3 regions of the Streptomyces sp. NPDC006193 genome follow, and region 1 is predicted to be linked to each of the others. Evidence: predicted binding sites of a transcription regulator. Region 1 holds the regulator's gene; each other region holds the start of a gene.

What was found. Region 1 encodes HrcA, which represses chaperone genes, less so after heat shock. Its sites were predicted from a motif close to TTNGCACTCNGNNNNNCNGAGTGCNAA; they were not measured.
Region 2: groES (co-chaperone GroES) is a predicted target of HrcA. The motif match lies at 4,875-4,901, and genes of this name have one in related genera.
Region 3: groL (chaperonin GroEL) is a predicted target of HrcA. The motif match lies at 1,011-1,037, and genes of this name have one in related genera.

Annotation. Positions count from the first base shown of each region.
Region 1 covers NZ_JBEXTB010000004.1:331,474-338,862, reverse strand. The annotation lists gene ABZ261_RS06935 (SpoIIE family protein phosphatase) at 1-1,424, shown strand, start outside; gene hemW (radical SAM family heme chaperone HemW) at 1,470-2,702, shown strand; gene ABZ261_RS06925 (DUF3097 domain-containing protein) at 3,133-3,930, opposite strand; gene ABZ261_RS06920 (MBL fold metallo-hydrolase) at 3,965-4,687, opposite strand; gene hrcA (heat-inducible transcriptional repressor HrcA) at 4,862-5,878, shown strand; gene dnaJ (molecular chaperone DnaJ) at 5,879-7,015, shown strand; gene ABZ261_RS06905 (nitronate monooxygenase) at 7,223-7,389, shown strand, end outside.
Region 2 covers NZ_JBEXTB010000016.1:60,301-67,689, reverse strand. The annotation lists gene ABZ261_RS17175 (LysR family transcriptional regulator) at 1-257, opposite strand, end outside; gene ABZ261_RS17170 (MOSC domain-containing protein) at 337-1,005, shown strand; gene ABZ261_RS17165 (SDR family oxidoreductase) at 1,057-1,830, shown strand; gene ABZ261_RS17160 (ester cyclase) at 1,906-2,613, shown strand; gene groL (chaperonin GroEL) at 2,673-4,298, opposite strand; gene groES (co-chaperone GroES) at 4,419-4,727, opposite strand; gene ABZ261_RS17145 (polysaccharide deacetylase family protein) at 5,024-5,830, opposite strand; gene ABZ261_RS17140 (polysaccharide deacetylase family protein) at 5,827-6,732, opposite strand; gene ABZ261_RS17135 (class I SAM-dependent methyltransferase) at 6,823-7,389, shown strand, end outside.
Region 3 covers NZ_JBEXTB010000034.1:26,417-33,805, forward strand. The annotation lists gene ABZ261_RS25225 (MoaD/ThiS family protein) at 1-255, shown strand, start outside; gene ABZ261_RS25230 (cold-shock protein) at 697-900, shown strand; gene groL (chaperonin GroEL) at 1,201-2,823, shown strand; gene ABZ261_RS25240 (DUF397 domain-containing protein) at 2,925-3,182, opposite strand; gene ABZ261_RS25245 (helix-turn-helix transcriptional regulator) at 3,166-4,005, opposite strand; gene ABZ261_RS25250 (hypothetical protein) at 4,117-4,347, shown strand; gene ABZ261_RS25255 (hypothetical protein) at 4,344-4,577, shown strand; gene ABZ261_RS25260 (NADH:flavin oxidoreductase) at 4,731-5,858, shown strand; gene ABZ261_RS25265 (hypothetical protein) at 5,866-6,438, opposite strand; gene ABZ261_RS25270 (PTS transporter subunit EIIC) at 6,553-7,389, opposite strand, start outside.

The sequences.
Region 1 (7,389 bases):
GCACCGGCGCCAAGACCGTGTGGGCCCGGCTGCCCCCCGGCGGCAGCGACGCCCCCGACGGACCCGCCCCCGGCCCCGCCCTGGAGGTCGCCGAGGAACTCGCCCCGCAGCCGCCCCGCGCCGACGGCGACCGGGACTGGCTCGGCCGGGGTGCGCTGTCCTTCCTCGCCGAGGCCTCCGACCTGCTCGCCGGACAGCTGGACGAGAACCTGGTCGCCGCGCTCACCGGCCAGCTGATCGTGCCCCGGCTCGCCGACTGGTGCGCGGTGTGGCTGGAGGACGAGGCATCCGTGCGCGGCGGCGCCGCGGGCGGACCCGCCCGGGTGTGGCACGCCGGCGAGGCCCGGACCGAGGAACTGCGGTGCGCCCTGGAGAAGGAGCCGCCGTGCCCGCGGCACGGGCTGCGCTCCGGCCCCGAGCCCTACCCCTGGCCCGGCCGGGCGCTCGGCCCGCAGGACGCCCACGGCACGGCGCTGTCGTACCGGCTGATCGCGGGCGGCCGGCCGCTCGGCACGCTGGTCGTCGGCCGGTCGGGACCCATGGGCTTCCCCGACGAGATCACCGGGCTGGTGGAGGACCTCGGCCGCCGGGTCGCCCTGGCCATCGGCGCGGCCCGCCGGTACGCCCGCCAGGCCACCATCAGCGCCGTCCTGCAGCGCGGCCTGCTGCCCGGCGCGGTCGCCGAGATCCCCGGCATGCGCAGCGCGCTCGTCCACGAGCCCTGCGACCGGGGCGGCCCGAGCGGCGACTTCTACGACCTGTTCCCGGCGGGCGACGGCCGCTGGTGCTTCGCCGTCGGCGACGTCCAGGGCAAGGGCCCGGAAGCGGCCGTGGTGATCGGCCTCGCCCGCCCCTGGCTCCGCCTCCTGGCCCGCGAGGGGTACGGCGTCGCCGACGTCCTGGACCGCCTCAACCAGCTGCTGCTGGGCGACGCCACCGAGGCCGCGGACGCCGCCGCCCGCGCCCTGGTCGCCGCCGGCGGCCGTCCCCCGGCCTCCGGGGACGGCCCGCAGACCCGCTTCCTGTCCCTGCTCTACGGCGAACTCACCCCCCACGACGGCGGGGTCCGCTGCACCCTGGCCTGCGCCGGCCACCCGCTGCCGCTGGTCCTCGGCCCCGACGGCGGCGTGCGCACCGCCGCCCGCCCGCAGACCCTCCTCGGCGTCGTGGAGGACGAGACCTACACCAGCGAGACGCTGGAGCTGCGGCCCGGCGACAGCCTGCTGTGCGTCACCGACGGGGTCACCGAGCGGCGCTCCGGCTCCCGCCAGTTCGACGACGGCGACGGGCTCGCCCGCGCCCTGGCCGGGTGCGCCGGACTCGGCGCCGAGCCGATCGCGGAACGGATCCGCCGCCTGGTCCACGACTTCGGCGACGGCCCGCCCGAGGACGACCTGGCGCTGCTGGTGCTCCAGGCGGAGTGACGCGCCCGCGCGGGGCGGCCCGGCGCGGTACGGGACAATGGGGGCATGCCTTCCGCACTCCCCGACGGCGAGCCCGTCCCCGCCGACGGCGCGCTGCCCGCGCACGCGCTCGCCGGGGCCGGCGACCGCCCGCTCGGTTTCTACCTCCACGTCCCCTACTGCGCGACCCGCTGCGGCTACTGCGACTTCAACACCTACACCGCGACCGAGCTGCGCGGCTCGGGCGGTGTGCTCGCCTCCCGTGACGCCTACGCGGACATCCTGGCGGACGAGGTCCGGCTGGCGCGGAAGGTGCTGGGCGACGACCCGCGCGAGGTCCGCACGGTCTTCGTCGGCGGCGGCACGCCGACGCTGCTGGCCGCCGGGGACCTGGTGCGGATGCTGCGGGCGATCCGCGAGGAGTTCGGCCTCGCGCCGGACGCGGAGATCACCACGGAGGCGAATCCGGAGACGGTCGACCCGGCGTACCTCACCGCCCTCCGGGAGGGCGGCTTCAACCGGATCTCGTTCGGCATGCAGAGCGCCAGGCCGCACGTGCTGAAGATCCTGGACCGCACCCACACCCCCGGCCGCCCCGAGGCCTGCGTGGCCCAGGCGCGGGCGGCCGGCTTCGAGCACGTCAACCTGGATCTGATCTACGGCACGCCGGGGGAGAGCGACGACGACTGGCGGGCGTCCCTGGACGCGGCCGTCGGCGCCGGACCGGACCACGTCAGCGCCTACGCGCTGATCGTCGAGGAGGGCACCGGGCTGGCCCGCCGCATCCGCCGCGGCGAGGTCCCGATGACCGACGACGACGTCCACGCCGACCGCTACCTGATCGCCGAGGAGAGGCTGTCCGAGGCGGGCTTCGCCTGGTACGAGGTCTCCAACTGGGCCACCTCCGAGGCGGCCCGCTGCCTGCACAACGAGCTGTACTGGCGGGGCGCCGACTGGTGGGGCGCGGGACCCGGCGCGCACAGCCACGTCGGAGGCGTCCGCTGGTGGAACGTGAAGCACCCGGGCGCGTACGCGGCGGCCCTCGCCGCGGGCCGCTCCCCGGGGGCGGGCCGGGAGCTGCTGACCGACGAGGACCGGCGGGTGGAGCGGATCATGCTGGAGCTCAGGCTGCGGGACGGCGTGCCGCTGTCGCTGCTCAGGGAGGAGGGCCGCGCGGCCTCCCGGCGGGCCCTGGCGGACGGACTCCTGCAGCACGGACCCTACGAGGACGGGCGCGCCGTGCTGACCCTCCGCGGACGGCTGCTGGCGGACGCGGTGGTCAGAGACCTGGTCGACTGAGACCCCGCGCCCCACCGCCGGGCGGCGCAACATGACAGCCGACGGCCCCGCACCCGCCCCAGGAACGCAGCAAACTGCGCGACCGGCCCCCACCGGCCGGCCCCCGAACGGCGACCCGCGGCGCGGCGCGTCTCCCGCCTGCCGGTGGTTCCGTGACCCGCGTCCCCGGCCGTCCCACCACTGAGGCGGCGGAACATGGCAGCCGACGGCCCGGCAGCCGACCCAGGGGCGCGGGGAACTGCGCGACCAACCCCCACCGGCCGGTAAGTCGAACGGCGACCCGCGGCGCACTGTGCCTCCCACACATGGCAGCCGACGGCCCGGCAGCCGACCTAGGGGCGCGGGGAACTGCGCGAGAAGCCCCCACCGGCCGGCAAGCCGGACAGGCGACCCGCAGCCGGTGGGACGAGCCCCCAGCCCCCCGCAGGGGTCACGCTGTCACGAAGTCGATCAGCTCCTCCACCCGCCCCAGCAGCTCCGGCTCCAGGTCCTTGTAGGACCGCACCCGCGACAGGATCCGCTGCCAGGCCGCCCCCGTGTTCTCCGGCCAGCCCAGCGCCCGGCACACCCCCGTCTTCCAGTCCTGCCCCCGCGGCACCGCGGGCCACGCCCCGATGCCCAGGGACGAGGGCTTCACCGCCTGCCAGACGTCGATGTACGGGTGGCCGACGACGAGGGCGTGGTCGCTGGTCACCGACTGCGCGATCCGCCACTCCTTGGTGCCCGGCAGCAGGTGGTCCACCAGCACCCCGAGCCGGGCGTCCGGCCCCGGCGCGAACTCGGCGACGATGCCCGGGAGGTCGTCCACGCCCTCCAGGTACTCCACCACCACACCCTCGACGCGCAGGTCGTCGCCCCAGACCTTCTCGACCAGTTCGGCGTCGTGCCGGCCCTCGACGTAGATGCGGCCGGCGCGCGCCACCCGCGCGCGGGCGTTCGGCACCGCGACCGAGCCGGACGCCGTGCGGGCGGGCCGCGCCGGACCCGACGGCGGCCGGACCAGCGTCACCGCGCGGCCCTCCAGCAGGAAGCCTCCCGGCCGCAGCGGGAACACCCGGTGCTTGCCGAAGCGGTCCTCCAGCGTCACCGTGCCCGCCTCGCAGCCGATCACCGCGCCGCAGAACCCGGTGCCGGGCTCCTCCACCACCAGGCCGGGCTCGGCCGGCACCTCGGGGACGGGCTTCGGCTTCTTCCACGGAGGGGTCAGGTCGGCGGAGTACTGGCGCATTCGGATGACGATAGGAGAAGCCGTGCGCCGGTGCTCACGACACGCCGAAGCGCGTTGCCAGGGCGTCCCGTTGGCGCCGGACGAAGGCCGCGTCCACGACCGCGCCGTGACCGGGCACGTACAGCGCGTCCTCGCCGCCGAGCGCCAGCAGCCGGTCCAGCGCGTCCGGCCAGCGGGACGGCACGGCGTCCGGGCCCGCCTGCGGTTCCCCGGACTCCTCGACCAGGTCGCCGCAGAACACGACCTTCGGCGACCCGGCGACCAGCACCGCCAGGTCGTGGGCCGTGTGGCCCGGTCCCACGTCGGCCAGCAGCGCCTGCCGGCCGCCCCCGAGGTCCAGCGTCCACTCGCCGGAGACCAGGTGCCCGGGCGGGGCCAGCGCGTCCACCGCCTCGTCCGCGTCCGCCGCCGGCAGGCCGTTGCCGACCGCGTCCAGACGCAGCTCCTCGCGCCCGCGGGAGAGGGCGGCGTCCAGGCCCACCGCCCCGTACACCTCGGCGCCGGCGAACGCCGGGGCGCCCAGGACGTGGTCGAAGTGCGGGTGGGTGAGCGCGAGATGGGTCACACGGCCGCCGGACAGCTCCTCGGCCTGGGCGCGCAGCCGCGCCCCCTCGGCCAGTCCGGACCCCGCGTCCACCATCAGCGCCGCGCCCGCGCCCAGCACCAGGCCCGCGGTGCAGTCCCAGCCGGGCAGCCGGCACCGCCCCACCCCGGCGGCCAGCCGTTCCCAGCCCAGCTCTTCCCAAGTCACGGTCATAACGGCGACGCTAGCGCTGCGATCCGGTGCGCGGGGCCCGACCTTGCCCCGGGTGTACCGGACAGCCGTACACTGGGCCGGGGAACGCTGGCACTCGCATGGCAAGAGTGCCAGGGGGACGGAGACCCGAGGGACCCCGACGGATCGGGGACGACGTGCTGGAGGTGCGCGCGGATGCTGAGTGAACGCAGGCTTCAGGTGCTGCGCGCGATCGTCCAGGACTACGTCGGCACCGAGGAGCCGGTGGGTTCCAAGGCGCTCACCGAGCGGCACAACCTCGGCGTCTCCCCGGCCACCGTCCGCAACGACATGGCGGCCCTGGAGGAGGAGGGGTACATCGCCCAGCCGCACACCAGCGCGGGGCGCATCCCCACCGACAAGGGCTACCGGCTGTTCGTGGACAAGCTCGCCGGCGTGAAGCCGATGAGCGCGCCGGAGCGGCGGGCGATCCAGAACTTCCTGGAGGGCGCCGTCGACCTCGACGACGTCGTCGCGCGGACGGTGCGGCTGCTGGCGCAGCTGACCCGGCAGGTCGCCGTCGTGCAGTACCCGTCCCTGACGCGGTCCACGGTCCGGCACGTGGAGCTGCTCTCGCTCGCCCCCGCGCGCGTGATGCTCGTGCTGATCACGGACACCGGCCGGGTCGAGCAGCGGATGGTCGACTGTCCGGCGCCATTCGGCGAGGCCTCGCTGGCGGATCTGCGGGCGCGGCTCAACAGCCGGGTCGCCGGACGGCGTTTCACGGACGTGCCGAAGCTGGTCGAGGACCTGCCGGAGGCGTTCGAACCCGAAGATCGCGGTACGGTCTCCACGGTGCTCTCCACCCTTCTGGAGACACTCGTCGAGGAGAACGAGGAGCGGCTGATGATCGGCGGCACCGCCAATCTGACCCGCTTCGGACACGACTTCCCCCTCACGATCCGGCCCGTCCTGGAGGCACTGGAGGAGCAGGTCGTGCTCCTCAAGCTCCTCGGCGAGGCGAAGGATCCGGGCGTGACCGTGCGCATCGGCCACGAGAACGCCCACGAAGGACTCAACTCCACGTCCGTGGTGTCGGTGGGCTACGGTTCGGGCGGCGAGGCGGTTGCCAAGCTCGGCGTGGTCGGACCGACCCGCATGGACTACCCGGGAACGATGGGAGCGGTACGCGCAGTGGCACGGTACGTCGGACAGATCCTGGCGGAGTCGTAAGTGGCCACGGACTACTACGCCGTTCTCGGCGTGCGCCGCGACGCGTCGCAGGATGAGATCAAGAAGGCGTTCCGCCGGCTCGCGCGCGAGCTGCACCCGGACGTCAATCCGGATCCGAAGACCCAGGAGCGGTTCAAGGAGATCAACGCCGCTTACGAGGTGCTCTCGGACCCGCAGAAGAAGCAGGTCTACGACCTCGGCGGCGACCCGCTGTCCCAGTCGGGCGGGGCCGGGGCGGGCGGCTTCGGCGCCGGCGGCTTCGGCAACTTCTCCGACATCATGGACGCGTTCTTCGGCACGGCGTCGCAGCGCGGGCCCCGCTCGCGCACCCGCCGCGGCCAGGACGCGATGATCCGGATCGAGGTCGAGCTGGACGAGGCGGCCTTCGGGACGACCAAGGACATCCAGGTCGACACGGCCGTCGTCTGCACCACCTGCAACGGCGAGGGCGCGGCCCCCGGCACGTCCGCGCAGACCTGTGACATGTGCCGCGGCCGGGGCGAGGTCTCGCAGGTGACCCGGTCCTTCCTGGGCCAGGTCATGACCTCCCGGCCCTGCCCGCAGTGCCAGGGCTTCGGCACGGTGGTGCCGACCCCGTGCCCGGAGTGCGCCGGCGACGGCCGCGTCCGCTCCCGGCGGACGCTGACCGTGAAGATCCCGGCCGGTGTCGACAACGGCACCCGGATCCAGCTCGCCGGGGAGGGCGAGGTCGGCCCCGGCGGCGGCCCGGCCGGCGACCTGTACGTCGAGATCCACGAGCTGCCGCACCCCACGTTCCAGCGGCGCGGCGACGACCTGCACTGCACCGTCACGATCCCGATGACGGCGGCGGCCCTCGGCACCAAGGTGCCGCTGGAGACCCTGGACGGCCTGGAGGAGGTCGACATCCGGCCGGGCACCCAGTCCGGCCAGTCGATCCCGCTGCACAACCGGGGCGTCACGCACCTGCGCGGCGGCGGCCGGGGCGACCTCATCGTCCACGTGGAGGTCACCACCCCGACCAAGCTCGACCCCGAGCAGGAGCGCCTGCTGCGCGAGCTGGCCAAGCTGCGCGGCGAGGAGCGCCCCCAGGGGCAGTTCCAGCCGGGGCAGCAGGGCCTGTTCTCGCGGTTGAAGGACGCGTTCAACGGGCGCTGACGCCGGCCGGAGCGGCGACCGGGCGTTCCGGGTGCCGCTCCCCGGGCGGGTCGGCCGGGCCGCGGGGCTCGCTCCCGCGGCCGGGGGACGCCTCCGGCGGGCGGGTGAACGGGGGGTGCCGGGCACCGCGGCGCCTTGTATGCCATGGGCCTATGCCGTGGGAAGCCCGGATTCGGACTTGTTCGGGGGACGTGACACCATGCCGTCATGTCCTCCGCGCTGACCGGTCTTGCTCCCCACCCGATCGTGCAGGCCCCCATGGCGGGCGGCGTCTCCGTCCCGCAGCTCGCCGCCGCCGTCTGCGAGGCCGGCGGCCTCGGATTCCTCGCCGCCGGGCACAAGACCGCCGACGGCATGTACCAGGAGATCAAGCA
Region 2 (7,389 bases), on a different contig from region 1:
ATGGCGGCGACCTCCTCCTCGGCCGCGGTGAGCCCGGCGAGGATGCCGGAGGCGTGCCGCACGAGGGCCTCGCCGGCCTGGGTGAGGCGCATCTCGCGGCCGGTGCGGACCAGCAGCGGGGTGCCGACCGAGGCTTCCAGGGCCTTCATCTGCTGGCTGACGGCGGGCTGGGTGCAGCCCAGCTGGCGCGCCGCCGCCGAGAAGGAACCGGTGGCGGCGACGGCGCGCAGGACGCGGAGATGGCGGGCCTCGATCACCCCTCAAGCATAAGCCAGACTTGGGGGCGTTTCCGAAAATCCACTGGACGCTTTGAGGGGGCTCCCGTAGCGTGCGGGCATGAAGCTTCTCTCCCTCAACCTGGGCCGCCCGAAGCCGGTGCCGTACACCGACCAGCCGCAGGGGCTGACCGGCATCGACAAGAAGCCGGTGGCCGGGCCGGTATGGGTGGCGGCTCCGGGGCCCAAGGGGACCGGCGCGAGCGGTCTGGCCGGGGACACTGTGTGCGACCTGCGCCATCACGGCGGGGACGACCAGGCGGTGTACGCCTACGCGCGTGAGGACCTCGACGTCTGGGAGCGCGAGCTCGGCCGGCCGCTGGCCGACGGCTGCTTCGGCGAGAACCTGACGACGCACGGCCTGGACGTGTCGGGGGCGCTGATCGGCGAGCGCTGGCGGGTCGGCGCCGATCTGGTCCTGGAGGTGACCTCCGGCCGCATTCCGTGCCGTACGTTCCAGGGCCATCTGGGCGAGCGCGGCTGGGTCAGGAGATTCACGCGGAAGGGCGCAACGGGTGCCTACCTCCGGGTGATCGAACCGGGTGAGATACGGGCGGGCGACCCGATCGAGATCGTGCACCGGCCGGACCACGGGGTGACGGCGGCGATGCAGTTCCGCGCGGTCACCACCGAGCGGGAGCTGCTGCCGCGGCTGCTCGCGGCGGGTGCGGCGCTGCACGCGGAGACACGGGCGGCGGCCCGCGCCCACGTCGCCGCCCGGACGCGCTGAGGGCCCGTCACCGGCAGCGGACGCACCGGTCCGGGTCACTACCCTTGGGCCATGACAACGGCTCTGATTACGGGATCGACCGCGGGGATCGGTGCCGCGTTCGCGCGGCGGCTCGCGGCTGACGGGCACGACCTGGTCCTGGTGGCGCGGGACACCGGACGGCTGCGCGAGCAGGCGACGGAACTGCACGACCGGCACGGCATCGAGGTGGAGGTGCTGACCGCCGACCTCGCCGAGGACAAGGGCATCGAGGCGGTGGCCGACCGGCTCGGCGACCGCAAGAACCCGGTCGACCTGCTGGTCAACAACGCCGGCTTCGGCAACAAGGGCCGCTACCTCGACGTGCCGATGGCGGACGAGCTGAGGATGCTGAAGGTGCACTGCGAGGCGGTGCTCCGGCTGACGTCGGCGGCGTCCCGGGCGATGCGGGAGCGGGGCCGGGGCGGGGTGGTGAACGTCGCCTCGGTGGCCGCGTTCGTGCCGCGCGGCACGTACGGCGCGTCCAAGGCGTGGGTCGTGCAGTTCACCCAGGGCGCGGCGAGGGACCTGGCCGGCAGCGGCGTCCGGCTGATGGCGCTGTGCCCGGGCTTCGTGCGCACCGAGTTCCACCAGCGGGCCGGCATGGGCACGGACAACATCCCGGGCTGGATGTGGCTCGACGCCGACAAGCTGGTCGCGACGGCCCTCGCCGACCTCGCCCGCGGGAAGTCGCTGTCCATCCCCGACCCCCGGTACAAGGCGCTGATGGGGCTGGTGAAGGTGACTCCGCGGGGGCTGCTGGGCGGGATCAGCGCGCGGACCGGGCGCAAGTACGGACCGCGGTAGCGGACGGGTGACGCCGCCGTCCCGGTGGGAAAATGGGCGGGACGGTACCGGACCAGGGGGGCCGGAGGCGGCGTCATGACCTTCGTACAGCTCATCGAGTGCAGGACGAGCCGGCTGGACGAGATGAACCGGCTCCTGGACGACTGGGTCGCGCAGACCAGGGGGAAGCGGACGGCGACGCACGCAGTGGTCGGCAAGGACCGCTCGGACGCGTCCCACATCGTCGAGGTCGTGGAGTTCCCGTCGTACGAGGAGGCGATGCGGAACTCGAACCTCCCGGAGACCGACCGGATCTTCCGCGAACTGGTCGCGCTCTGCGACGAGCTGCCGACGTTCACCGATCTGGAGGTGGTACGGGACGAGCGGCTGTCCGAGCACACCGTGCGGCGGTTCTTCGCGGCGCTCGCGGCCCCGGGCGAGCTGCCGCCGCTGGACGACCTGCTGCACGCGGAGGTTCGCAGCCATGACCCGGTGAACCCCGGGGACACGGTCGGACGGGCCGGCGTGCGCGGCGAGTTCGGGATGTGGCGGAGCGCCTTCGACTTCGCCTTCACGGTCGAGGACGTGTTCGCGCAGGGCGACCGGGCCTGTGCGCGGTGGACGTGGAACGCCACGCACCGGGGTGAGTTCCTGGGGATCGCGCCCACCGGCCGGCGGGTGTCGATGACCGGGACGACGCTGTTCCGCTTCGCGGACGACGGCAGGTTCGCGGAGCTGTGGTGGCAGCACGACCAGCTGGGGCTGATGCGGCAACTGGGCGCGCTGGACCTGCTGGAGCAGTAGACACGGCGAAGGCCCGGCGCCCCGTGCGGGGCGCCGGGCCTTCGCCGGGCGCGGTTCGCTCAGTGGGCGTGGCCGTGGCCGTGGCCCGCGGCGGCCGGCTCTTCCTCTTCCTTCTTCTCGACGACCAGGGTCTCGGTCGTGAGCAGCAGGGAGGCGATGGAGGCGGCGTTCTCCAGGGCGGAGCGGGTGACCTTGACCGGGTCGATGACGCCGGCCTTGATCAGGTCGCCGTACTCGCCGGTGGCGGCGTTGTAGCCCTGGCCCTTGTCCAGGTCCTTGACCTTGGAGACGATGACGTAGCCCTCCTGGCCGGCGTTCTCACCGATCCAGCGCAGCGGCTCGACCACGGCGTTGCGGACCACGGAGACACCGGTGGCCTCGTCGCCGGTCTTGTCGAGGTTGCCGTCCAGGACCTTGGAGGCGTGCACCAGGGCGGAGCCGCCGCCGGAGACGATGCCCTCCTCGACCGCGGCGCGGGTCGCGGAGATGGCGTCCTCCAGGCGGTGCTTCTTCTCCTTCAGCTCCACCTCGGTGGCGGCGCCGACCTTGATCACGCACACGCCGCCGGCCAGCTTGGCGAGGCGCTCCTGGAGCTTCTCGCGGTCCCAGTCGGAGTCGGTGTTCTCGATCTCGGCCTTGATCTGCGCGACGCGGCCCTGCACGTCCTCGGACTTGCCGGCGCCGTCGACGATCGTGGTGTCGTCCTTGGTGACGGTGACGCGGCGGGCGGAGCCGAGCACGTCGATGCCGACCTGGTCGAGCTTGAGGCCGACCTCCTCGGAGATGACGGTGGCGCCGGTGAGGACGGCCATGTCCTGCAGCATCGCCTTGCGGCGGTCGCCGAAGCCCGGGGCCTTCACCGCGACGGCGTTGAAGGTGCCGCGGATCTTGTTGACGACCAGGGTCGACAGGGCCTCGCCCTCGACGTCCTCGGCGATGATCAGCAGCGGCTTGGAGGAGCCGGCGTTGACGACCTTCTCCAGCAGCGGCAGCAGGTCCGCGATGGCGGAGATCTTGCCCTGGTGGATGAGGATGTACGGGTCCTCCAGGACGGCCTCCATGCGCTCCTGGTCCGTCACGAAGTACGGCGACAGGTAGCCCTTGTCGAAGGCCATGCCCTCGGTGAAGTCCAGCTCCAGGCCGAAGGTGTTGGACTCCTCGACGGTGATGACACCGTCCTTGCCGACCTTGTCCATCGCCTCGGCGATCAGCTCGCCGACCTGCTGGTCCTGGGCGGACAGCGCGGCGACGGCGGCGATGTCGGACTTCTCGTCGATCGGGCGGGCCGAGGAGAGCAGCTCGTCGGAGACGGCCTTGACCGCGGCGTCGATGCCCTTCTTCAGGGCGGCCGGGGAGGCGCCGGCGGCGACGTTCTTCAGGCCCTCGCGGACGAGCGCCTGGGCGAGGACGGTGGCGGTGGTGGTGCCGTCGCCCGCGATGTCGTTGGTCTTGGTCGCCACCTCCTTCACCAGCTGCGCGCCGAGGTTCTCGTACGGGTCCTCGATCTCGACCTCGCGGGCGATCGTGACACCGTCGTTGGTGATGGTCGGGGCGCCGAACTTCTTGTCGATGACGACGTTGCGGCCCTTGGGGCCGATCGTCACCTTCACCGTGTCGGCCAGCTTGTTGACGCCGCGCTCGAGGGCGCGACGGGCGTCCTCGTCGAACTTCAGGATCTTCGCCATGACAGCGGGAGCCCTCTTTCGAAATCTGTGGGTGAAAAGACGCTGCGCCCCGGGCGCCCGGCTTCTGATGGGTCGCGGGGGCCAGGGGCGCAGCTCAAGGCAAAGGGTCGCTCGAGGCGATTACTTCTCGATGATCGCGAGCACGTCGCGAGCCGAGAGGACGAGGTACTCCTCGCCGTTGTACTTCACCTCGGTGCCGCCGTACTTGCTGTAGAGGACGACGTCGCCGACCTTGACGTCGAGCGGAAGGCGCTCGCCGTTCTCGAACCGGCCCGGGCCCACGGCGAGGACGGCGCCCTCCTGGGGCTTCTCCTTCGCGGTGTCCGGGATGACCAGGCCAGAGGCCGTGGTCTGCTCGGCGTCCAGCGGCTGGACCACGATGCGGTCCTCGAGCGGCTTGATGGCAACCTTGGAGCTGGCGGTCGTCACGATCCGACCTCCCCCTTCGGAGATCTCACGGGGTTAACTGTCTGAGGTGGCGACCAGGTCGATCCGTCGTCGCGGGTGCCGGACCTGCCCGTCGCTTTTTCTGGCACTCTCCCGGGGGGAGTGCCAGAGCCGAGACTATGACCGCGATTAGCACTCGGTCAAGCGGAGTGCCAATGCGGTGCGGCGCGTCGTCGGATCACGGGGGCGTGCCGGCGGGTCCGCGCGCCGTCCGCCCGCCCCCCGGCCGCGCTGCCGACGCCCCCGTCCCCCCGCCCCGGACGCGGCCGGGCGGCCCGCTACAGGTAGTCCTCGAGGCGTCCCACGGTGAGCCCCTGCTCCTGCACCCGCCGCAGCACCCGTGCCGTGCGCTTCCACAGGGAGGGCCCCGCCGACTCGTCCGGGCCCACCAGGACGATGTCACCGGGGCGGAGGCGACGGGGGCCGTGGGTGTAGGCGAGGCCCGCCGGGGTGAGGGCGGCCCGCCACAGGACGACCGCGGAGATGCCGCAGTCGGCCGCCGCCCGCAGGGTCGTGGCGTCGTACGAGCCGTAGGGCGGGCGGAACAGACGGGGGCGGACGCCGAGGCGGGCGTGGAGCCGGTCCTGCTGGCCGCAGATCTCGGCGCGCTGCCCGGCGTACGGCAGTCCGGCCGGCGCCCGGTGGTCGACGGTGTGGTTCCCGATGCCGGCGCCGAGCGCGCGCAGCCGGGCGAAGTGGCCGTAGCCGGGGCCGGCGACGCTGTCGGTCAGGAACACGCTGACCGGGAGCCGCAGTTCGCGGACCATGGCGACGAAGCGGGGGTCCTGTTCGGCGCCGTCGTCGTAGGTGAGGAAGACGACCCGGTCGGGGGTGGGGACGCGGTCGACGACCGGGGGCGGGTGGGCCCCCGGCTGCCGGGTCAGCCGCCGGGCGGGGTGCAGCGGGGTGCGGGCGAGCGGCCGGGGCAGGCCCCAGTGGCGGTAGCTGCGGTCGGGGACGGCGTGCGGGCGCACCCCTTCGGCGGCCTTCTTGCCCAGCCGTTCGATGGGGTCGACGGACTGGGCGCAGCCCGTGAGGAGCAGGGCCGAGGCGAGCGCCGCCGCCGCGCACCGCACGCGCCTCACAGGTAGTCCTCCAGGCGGGCGACCGCGTAGCCCTCGCGCGTGACCTTGTCCAGGAAGCGGCGCATGTCGTCCACCATCGTGCCGTTCCAGTCGTCCCGGCCGCGGAAGTGCGTGAGGACGATGTCGCCGGGGTGCAGGCTGCGGTCCCACTCGCGGTACTCCCAGTGGTCCACGAAGACCTCTTCGGCCCAGATCGGCGCGTATCTGATCCCGCAGGACTTGGCGGCGCGCAGGGTGTCGCCGTTGTAGTTGCCGTAGGGCGGCCGGAAGACGGTGGGCGCCTTGCCGAACTGCTCCTTCATGACGGCCTGCATGCCGCAGATCTCGTCCTTCTGCTCGGCGTAGGACAGGCCGGGAAGGTAGGGGTGGGTCAGGGTGTGGTTGTTCAGCGTCACCCCCATCGCCTGCATCCGCCGGAAGTAGCCGTAGTCCTCCTTGACCAGGTAGTCGCTGAGGAAGGCCGTGTACGGGATCTTCAGCTCGCTCATCATGCGCAGGAACGCCGGGTCCTTCTCGGCGCCGTCGTCGATGGTGAGGAACACGATCTTCCGATGGGTCGGGACGGTGGTGAAGACCGGCGGGAGGCCTTCCTCCTCCTGGCCGTCCACCTCGAAGCCGTCCCGGGCGGTGATCCTCGGCTTGCGCGCGGGCGGCGCCGGAGGGGCGAGGGGCACCCGGGCCAGGCCCCAGCGGCGGGCGGCCGCGGCCAGCCGGGCGTGTTCGGCGGCCTTGCGGGCCTGCGGGCCCGGGGCACGGGTGGGGCCGCTGCGGCCCACGGCCCGGTCGGCGTCGCCGGCGCAGCCGGCCAGGAGGGCGGCGGCAGCCAGCGCGAGGGCTGTCGAGCTCACGGCCGCCCACGCGACCGACGCCCGCTTTTTGTCATTTTGTACTACTGCTCGCATGGTGCCGGATCCTCCCAGGCCCCGGCCCGCCGGGCGGGCCGACACCGCGGCCGGAAGCGCACCGTCCACCGACTGGCCCACAATGACCCGGTGAACGACCTCGCTCTGCTCCTCACCCCCGAAGGCCGGGCCCTCCTCGACGAGGTGCGCGGCACGGCCCCGGCGGACGAACTCGCCGTCGCCACCCGGCTGCGCCGCGACCACCCCGCCGAGCTGGTGTCGGCCGCGCTCGGCCAGGCGCGGCTGCGCCGGCGGGCGGCGGCCAAGTTCGGCGACGAGGACGCCGGGCGCATGTTCTTCACGCCGAACGGGGTCGAGCAGTCGACTCGGGCCGCCGTGGCGGCGTACCGGGCGCGCCGGTTCCGGGAGCTGGGCGTCACCTCCGTCGCCGACCTGTGCTGCGGGATCGGCGGCGACGCGATCGCGCTCGCGCGGGCCGGTATCCGGGTGCTGGCCGTCGACCGGGACGCGCCGACCGCGGCGGCCGCCCGCGCGAACGCGGAGGCGCTGGGGCTGGCCGGGCTGATCGAGGTGCGGGAGGCCGACGTCACGCAGGTGGACACCTCGTCCTTCGACGCCGTGTTCGTGGATCCCGCCCGGCGGGGCGGCCGCGGCCGGATCTTCGACCCCGAGGCGTACTCGCCGCCCCTGTCCTGG
Region 3 (7,389 bases), on a different contig from region 1:
CCCACCATCCTGCGCACCTACACCGGCGGCCGGGCGGAGGTCAGCGCCGAGGGCGCCACCCTCGCCGAGGTCATCGCCGACCTGGAGAAGAACCACACCGGGATCGCCGCCCGGGTGCTTGACGACCAGGGGAAGCTGCGCCGCTTCGTCAACGTGTACGTCAACGACGACGACGTCCGCTTCGAGCAGGGCCTGGAGACGGCGACCCCCGACGGCGCCGGCGTGTCGATCATCCCGGCCGTCGCCGGCGGCTGACCGGCCCCGGCATTACCCTCGGTAATGCCGGTGACGCGATGTTCATCTGATTGCCCCCTCCGCAAGAGAAGCGGAAGGGGCAATTCAGTTTGATTGAGCGCGGTAGAGTTGGGGAACACGGTCGCGGCCTTCGGGTCGCGGGCCCCGGATTTCCCGCCGAGGGCCCGACAAGAAGCAGCCAAAGTGCAAGGGCTTTCCGCGGCCTTTGCGGCTTTTATGGGGCCCGACTTGCCCTGTGATCGGGTGAATTTCCCCTACCGTGCGGACCGCTCGCGTCCAGATTTCTCGTCCGATTGACCTGTTGCAGACGGCAGTGGGACAGATACATTCAGCCGCGGTCGACGCGTTCCGGCGCACGCCCCCGACCAGTTGGGGGGTGAGGTCTGACCCGGGTCCGCGAAGTGTGGATCTGTGCAAGGGCCAGTAATAGGGGAGTTAGGCATGGCTCAGGGCACCGTCAAGTGGTTCAACGCGGAGAAGGGGTACGGCTTCATCGCGGTCGACGGTGGTGCGGACGTCTTCGTCCACTACAGCGCGATCCAGATGGACGGCTACCGCACCCTGGAAGAGGGTCAGCGAGTCGAGTTCGAGATCTCGCAGGGCCAGAAGGGTCCGCAGGCCGACATGGTTCGCGTCACCGCCTGAACGTTTCTTGTGACGAAGGGCCCGCACCAGCACCGGGTGCGGGCCCTTCGCCGTGCCCGGCGCGCCGGTGTTCGCGGGCGGCTGACGGGCCTGCCGCATGACCCGGGGCGCTTGCACTCGACCATGCCGAGTGCTAATCATTGGCGTTAGCACTCTGAAGGTGAGAGTGACAGTGAAGGACCGGGTCGGTGAGGCCCGCAGGCCAAGTGGGGCAAGGAACCACGCGGCCGGCGAGCCGTCCGTCGCGGGCGCGGGCGCGGTCCGAAGGAATCACCCCCAGTCCTGGAGGGACCACTTCACATGGCCAAGATCATCGCGTTCGACGAGGAGGCGCGGCGCGGCCTCGAGCGCGGCATGAACCAGCTCGCGGACGCCGTGAAGGTGACGCTCGGCCCCAAGGGCCGCAACGTCGTCCTCGAGAAGAAGTGGGGCGCGCCCACGATCACCAACGACGGTGTCTCCATCGCCAAGGAGATCGAGCTCGAGGACCCGTACGAGAAGATCGGCGCCGAGCTGGTCAAGGAAGTCGCCAAGAAGACGGACGACGTCGCCGGTGACGGTACGACCACCGCGACCGTGCTCGCCCAGGCCCTGGTCAAGGAGGGTCTGCGCAACGTCGCCGCCGGCGCCAACCCGATGGCTCTGAAGCGCGGTATCGAGAAGGCCGTCGAGGCCGTCTCCGCCGCCCTGCTGGAGCAGGCGAAGGACGTCGAGACCAAGGAGCAGATCGCCTCCACCGCGTCCATCTCCGCCGCCGACACCCAGATCGGCGAGCTGATCGCCGAGGCGATGGACAAGGTCGGCAAGGAAGGCGTCATCACCGTCGAGGAGAGCAACACCTTCGGCCTGGAGCTCGAGCTCACCGAGGGCATGCGCTTCGACAAGGGCTACATCTCCGCCTACTTCGCGACCGACATGGAGCGCATGGAGGCGGTGCTCGAGGACCCGTACATCCTCATCGCCAACTCCAAGATCTCCTCGGTCAAGGACCTGCTCCCGCTGCTGGAGAAGGTCATGCAGTCGGGCAAGCCGCTGCTGATCATCGCCGAGGACGTCGAGGGCGAGGCCCTGTCGACCCTGGTCGTCAACAAGATCCGCGGCACCTTCAAGTCCGTCGCCGTCAAGGCCCCGGGCTTCGGCGACCGCCGCAAGGCCATGCTCGGCGACATCGCCATCCTCACGGGCGGCGAGGTCATCTCCGAGGAGGTCGGCCTCAAGCTGGAGAACGCGACCCTGGACCTCCTGGGCCGCGCCCGCAAGGTCGTCATCACCAAGGACGAGACCACCATCGTCGACGGCGCCGGCTCCTCCGAGCAGGTCAACGGCCGCGTCAACCAGATCCGCGCCGAGATCGAGAACAGCGACTCCGACTACGACCGCGAGAAGCTGCAGGAGCGCCTGGCGAAGCTCGCCGGCGGTGTCGCGGTCATCAAGGCCGGCGCCGCCACCGAGGTGGAGCTCAAGGAGCGCAAGCACCGCATCGAGGACGCCGTCCGCAACGCGAAGGCCGCCGTCGAGGAGGGCATCGTCGCCGGTGGTGGCGTGGCCCTGCTGCAGGCCTCCCAGGTCTTCGAGAAGCTGGAGCTCGAGGGTGACGAGGCGACCGGCGCCAACGCCGTGCGCATCGCGCTCGAGGCCCCGCTGAAGCAGATCGCCGTCAACGCCGGCCTCGAGGGCGGCGTCGTGGTGGAGAAGGTCCGCAACCTCACCCCGGGCCACGGCCTGAACGCCGCGACCGGCGAGTACGTCGACCTGGTCGCCGAGGGCATCATCGACCCGGCGAAGGTGACCCGTTCCGCGCTGCAGAACGCCGCCTCCATCGCCGCGCTGTTCCTCACCACCGAGGCCGTCATCGCCGACAAGCCGGAGAAGGCCGCCGCGCCGGCCGGCGGCGGCATGCCGGGCGGTGACATGGACTTCTGATCGGTCTCACGATCGATCGCCTGTCCTACGGACCGAGGGCGGCGCCTCCAGCTTCCGGCTGGGGGCGCCGCCCTCGGGCGTGTCCTAGCTTCTCGGCCGGGTCATTTGAGGGAAGAGGTGAACGCGGCCCAGGCCTCCGCCCGGAAGACGAGCTTCGGGCCGTGCGGATTCTTGGAGTCGCGCACGGGGACGAGGGCGGGGTGGCCATCGGCCACCTCCAGGCAGTTGCCGCCGTCGCCGCCGCTGTACGTCGACCTGCGCCAGCGGGCAACCTCCAGGCAGTCGCCGCCGTCGCCGCCGCTGTAGCTGGACTTGTGCCAGACGGCCGTGTCCAGCAGGTGCTCAGGGATGCTCCTCATAGGCGTAATCCTGCGCCATCGCCTCGATGAGGGCCAGGGACTTCTCCGGCGAGAGTGCGCAGGCCGTGAGCAGTTCGTAGGTGAACCGCTGGTGCCGGACGACGGCCGGGTCGTCCTCCAGCCGTCCCGTGCCGACCCCCTCGAAGTACACCAGCGGCGGGGCGTCCTCGAAGTCCATCAGCTTGATCGCGCCCTGCATCGCCGCGTGCGCTCCCGCGTCGAACGGCAGCACCTGCACGATGGCCCGCCCGCTGCCGGCCAGACCGGCGAGATGGTGCAGCGCCTCCGCCATCACCGCGCGGCCGCCCGTCACCCGGCGCAGTGCCGCCTCGTCGATCACCGCCCACAACAACGGCTCTGTTGGGTCGTCGAGGATCCGGGCGCGCTCCGTGCGGGCGGTGACCAGCCGGTCGATCTCCTCCTTGGGCGCCGTCGGCTGATACGCCCGGCACACGGCTCGCGCGTACGCGGGCGTCTGGAGCAGTCCCGGGATCAGCAGGGGCGCGTACTGCCTGATCGCTGTGGCGACCTCTTCCGCCTCCGCGGCCTGCGCGAAGTGCTCCGGATACTTCGACCTGGCCGCCGCCGCGCAGTTGCGGGTGAAGAAGTCCTCCGTCCCCAGGACCTCGTCCAGCATCCGGGCGTACTCCGCCTGCATCCGCCGCGTGCCCGCCTCCAGCTGGCCGATGAACGAGCCGCTGACGAACAGCCGCCGGCCCAGTTCCTCCTGGCTCAGGCCGGCCTTCTCGCGGGCGTGGCGCAGCTCCGCGCCCAGGAGCGCGCGCGGTGACGACGACGGGTCGAGGTCTTTCGGTCCGGGCACGGCGGCTCCCTGTCCCACATCCGAGGTTGTTGAGGCGTCGTATCTGGCAAGGCTAGAGGCGCAACGGCCACTCTGTGTGGTGAACCGGAAACTCAGCGTGGAGGTAGGAACGTGAAAGAGACGGCGGAGAGCCACCGGCCGCGGACGACGGAGGAGGCCGTGGAGCACCTGCGCACGGCCCTGCAGGGCCTCGGCATCGTGCTGCCGTCGCTCCGGGTCGACCCCGTGTCGGCCGCGAACGGCGAACCGTACGCGCTGGTCGACCTGGGCCGCTGCAACCTGGGCGTGGCCTCGCGGCTGGCGGCGGCCCTGCGCGCGGCGGCGCACGGGGGCGAGGGATGAGCGGCGTTCCGGCGGTCGGCTCGTACGCCGTCGATGTGCGGACCGGGCGGATCGGCGAGGTGAGGGGACACGTGGGCGGGTACGTGCAGCTGCGGCCGGTGGGCGGCGGGCGCGAGTGGGACTGTCCGCCGGGGGAGGTGGAGCCGGCGCCGCCGGGGGAGGTGCTGCGGGAGCGGGTGCGGCGGATGAACCGGGAGGCGCGGCTGCGGGTGCCGGGCGGGCCGCCGTGAGGGGCGCGGGTGTGGCCGGGGTCACAGGCCGGATGCCGGGCGGGGCGGAATGCGGGGCCGCGCCCGCGCTGTTTTTTCAGCAGCTGCAACAATGCGCGCGCACATACCGGCCGGTCCACGCCGGCCGTGACCGCACACCCCCGAGGAGTCCACGTGACCGTCACCACGCCCGCCGCCTCCCGCGCGGCCCAGGTCCTGTCCCGGCCGATCACCCTCAACGGCCTCACCGTGCCGAACCGGATCGTGATGGCGCCGATGACCCGCATGTTCAGCCCGGGCGGCATCCCCGGCGAGGACGTGCGCTCGTACTACGCGCGCCGTGCCGCCGCCGGGGTCGGTCTCATCGTCACCGAGGGCACCTACGTGGGTCACGAGTCGGCCGGGCAGAGCGACCGCGTCCCGCGCTTCCACGGCGAGGAGCAGCTCGCGGGCTGGGCGAAGGTCGCCGAGGAGGTGCACGCGGCCGGCGGCACGATCGTCCCGCAGCTGTGGCACATCGGCATGGTCCGCAAGCAGGGCGACCCGCCGTTCGCGGACGCCCCCGCGGTGGGCCCGTCCGGCCTGGTCGACGCGGGCGCCGAGCCCACCGGCAAGGTGATGACGCAGAAGGACCTGGACGACGTCATCGCCGCGTTCGCCCGGGCCGCCGCCGACGCCGAACGCATCGGCTTCGACGGCGTGGAGCTGCACGGCGCCCACGGCTACCTCATCGACCAGTTCCTGTGGGCGGGCACCAACCGCCGCACCGACGCCTACGGCGGCGACCCGGTGGCCCGGACCAAGTTCGCGGCGGAGATCGTCGCCGCGGTCCGGGAGCAGGTCTCCCCCGAGTTCCCGGTCATCTTCCGGTACTCGCAGTGGAAGCAGCAGGACTACACCGCCCGCCTCGCGGAGACCCCCGAGGAGCTGGAGGCCGTCCTCACCCCGCTGGCGGCGGCCGGCGTCGACGTCTTCCACGCCTCCACCCGCCGCTACTGGGTCCCCGAGTTCGACGGCTCGGACCTCAACCTGGCCGGCTGGACGAAGAAGCTCACCGGCAAGCCCGCCATCACCGTGGGCTCGGTCGGTCTCGACGGCGACTTCGTCAAGGCGTTCCAGGGCGAGGGCGCGCCGGTCGGCAGCCTGGACAACCTGCTGGACCGGCTGGAGGCGGACGAGTTCGACCTGGTCGCGGTCGGCCGGGCGCTGCTGCAGGACCCCCAGTGGGCGGCCAAGGTGCTCTCCGGCCGCTCCGACGAGCTGAAGCCGTACGACGCGGCCGCGGTGAAGACGCTGAGCTGAGGCGCGCCTACAGGTTGCCGTTCAACGGCTCGATGTCGACCCGCACCGGCGTCCCCCACACCCGCAGCACCTCGTAGTCGGTGAACTCGTGCACGAGCCGGTAGGCCATGGCCGGCCGGGATCCGCGCCGCTGGGCGGCGAGGTAGGCCTCGGCCTCCCGGCGGTCGCGCCGGGGCGTCCCGCACAGCTGCCACTCCTGGCCGTTCCACAGCTCCGGCAGCCACCGCTGCTGGGGCTGGGGCCGGTCGCCGCGCACGCCGTACCGGGAGGGGGCGGTGGCGACGGGCGCGGCGGGCGACCGGCCGCCCTGGTACTCCGCCCGCCGGGCGGCCCGGCGCCGGGTCTCGCACAGCAGGCACAGATCGGGCGCGCTCTCGTCCACGGGGCCCTGCGGATGCTCGGGGCAGCGGGTGGCGGGCGCGGCGGAGGTGACGCTCTCGTCCAGCAGGTCGAGCGCCCTGCGCAGGTCGTCCCTGATCTCGTGCAGCCGGGAGTCCGGGGTGTCGGCGGTGAGGGCCTCCCCGTGCTCCCCGAGCAGTCGCAGGGCTCGGCCGAGGGCGGCGGTCTGGGCGTGGTTCATGGTCGTCCCGCGTAGTCCTTCGGTTCCCGGCGCCGAGGATGACCCCGAGGACTTCGGGCACCCCGGCCGGCCTCCCAAGAATAGAAGCGCACCCCCGCGAGCCGCCCCCTGCGGCTAGTCGGCCGCGGCCGGGGTGCGCGGGGGGCGGGGGAGGCCGAAGGCGTAGGTGGCCAGGAAGCCCGCGAGGTAGCCGGTGAGCAGGCCGCCCGCGTAGATCGCGGCCAGCGTGCCGGGGCTCCTGTTCCCCGCCAGCAGCGGGAACAGGGCCCAGCCGGAGGGGCCGATCGCCGTGGCGCCCACCTCGGCGCCCAGCATCGCGAAGAAGCCGATGAACGCCCCGCCCGCCGCCCCGCCCGCGCAGGCGGTCAGGAACGGCCGGCCGAGGGGCAGCGAGACGCCGTAGATCAGGGGTTCGCCGACGCCGAGCAGGCCCGCCGGGAGGGCCGAGCGGATCGTCGTCCGCAGCGGGACGTCGTGGCGCAGCCGGACGTACACCGCGAGGGCCGCGCCCACCTGGCCTGCGCCCGCCGTCGCGAGCAGCGGGAGCAGCACCGTGAAGCCCTGCTGGTCGATCAGGGTGGCGTGCAGCGGGATCAGGGCCTGGTGCAGGCCCAGCATGACCAGGGGCAGGAAGAGGCCGCCGAGGACCAGCCCGGCCAGGGCCCCGGCGGTCGCCAGGAGCCAGTTCGCGGCGGCGCCGATCGCCGTCGCCACCGTGCCGGCCGCGTACATCAGGCCGTACAGCGTCACCAGTCCGGGGACCAGGACCGTCAGCGTCGGCGTCAGCAGGACGTCCAGGGCGCCCGGGACCCGGCCCCGGCACCACTTCTCCACCCTGGTGGCCAGGAACGCCGCCGCGAGCGCCCCGAGCACCCCGCCCTGCCCGGGCGCCAGGTGCACGCCGAACGCCGTCACCTTCGCCACGCCCGGATACACGACCACCGCCGCGAC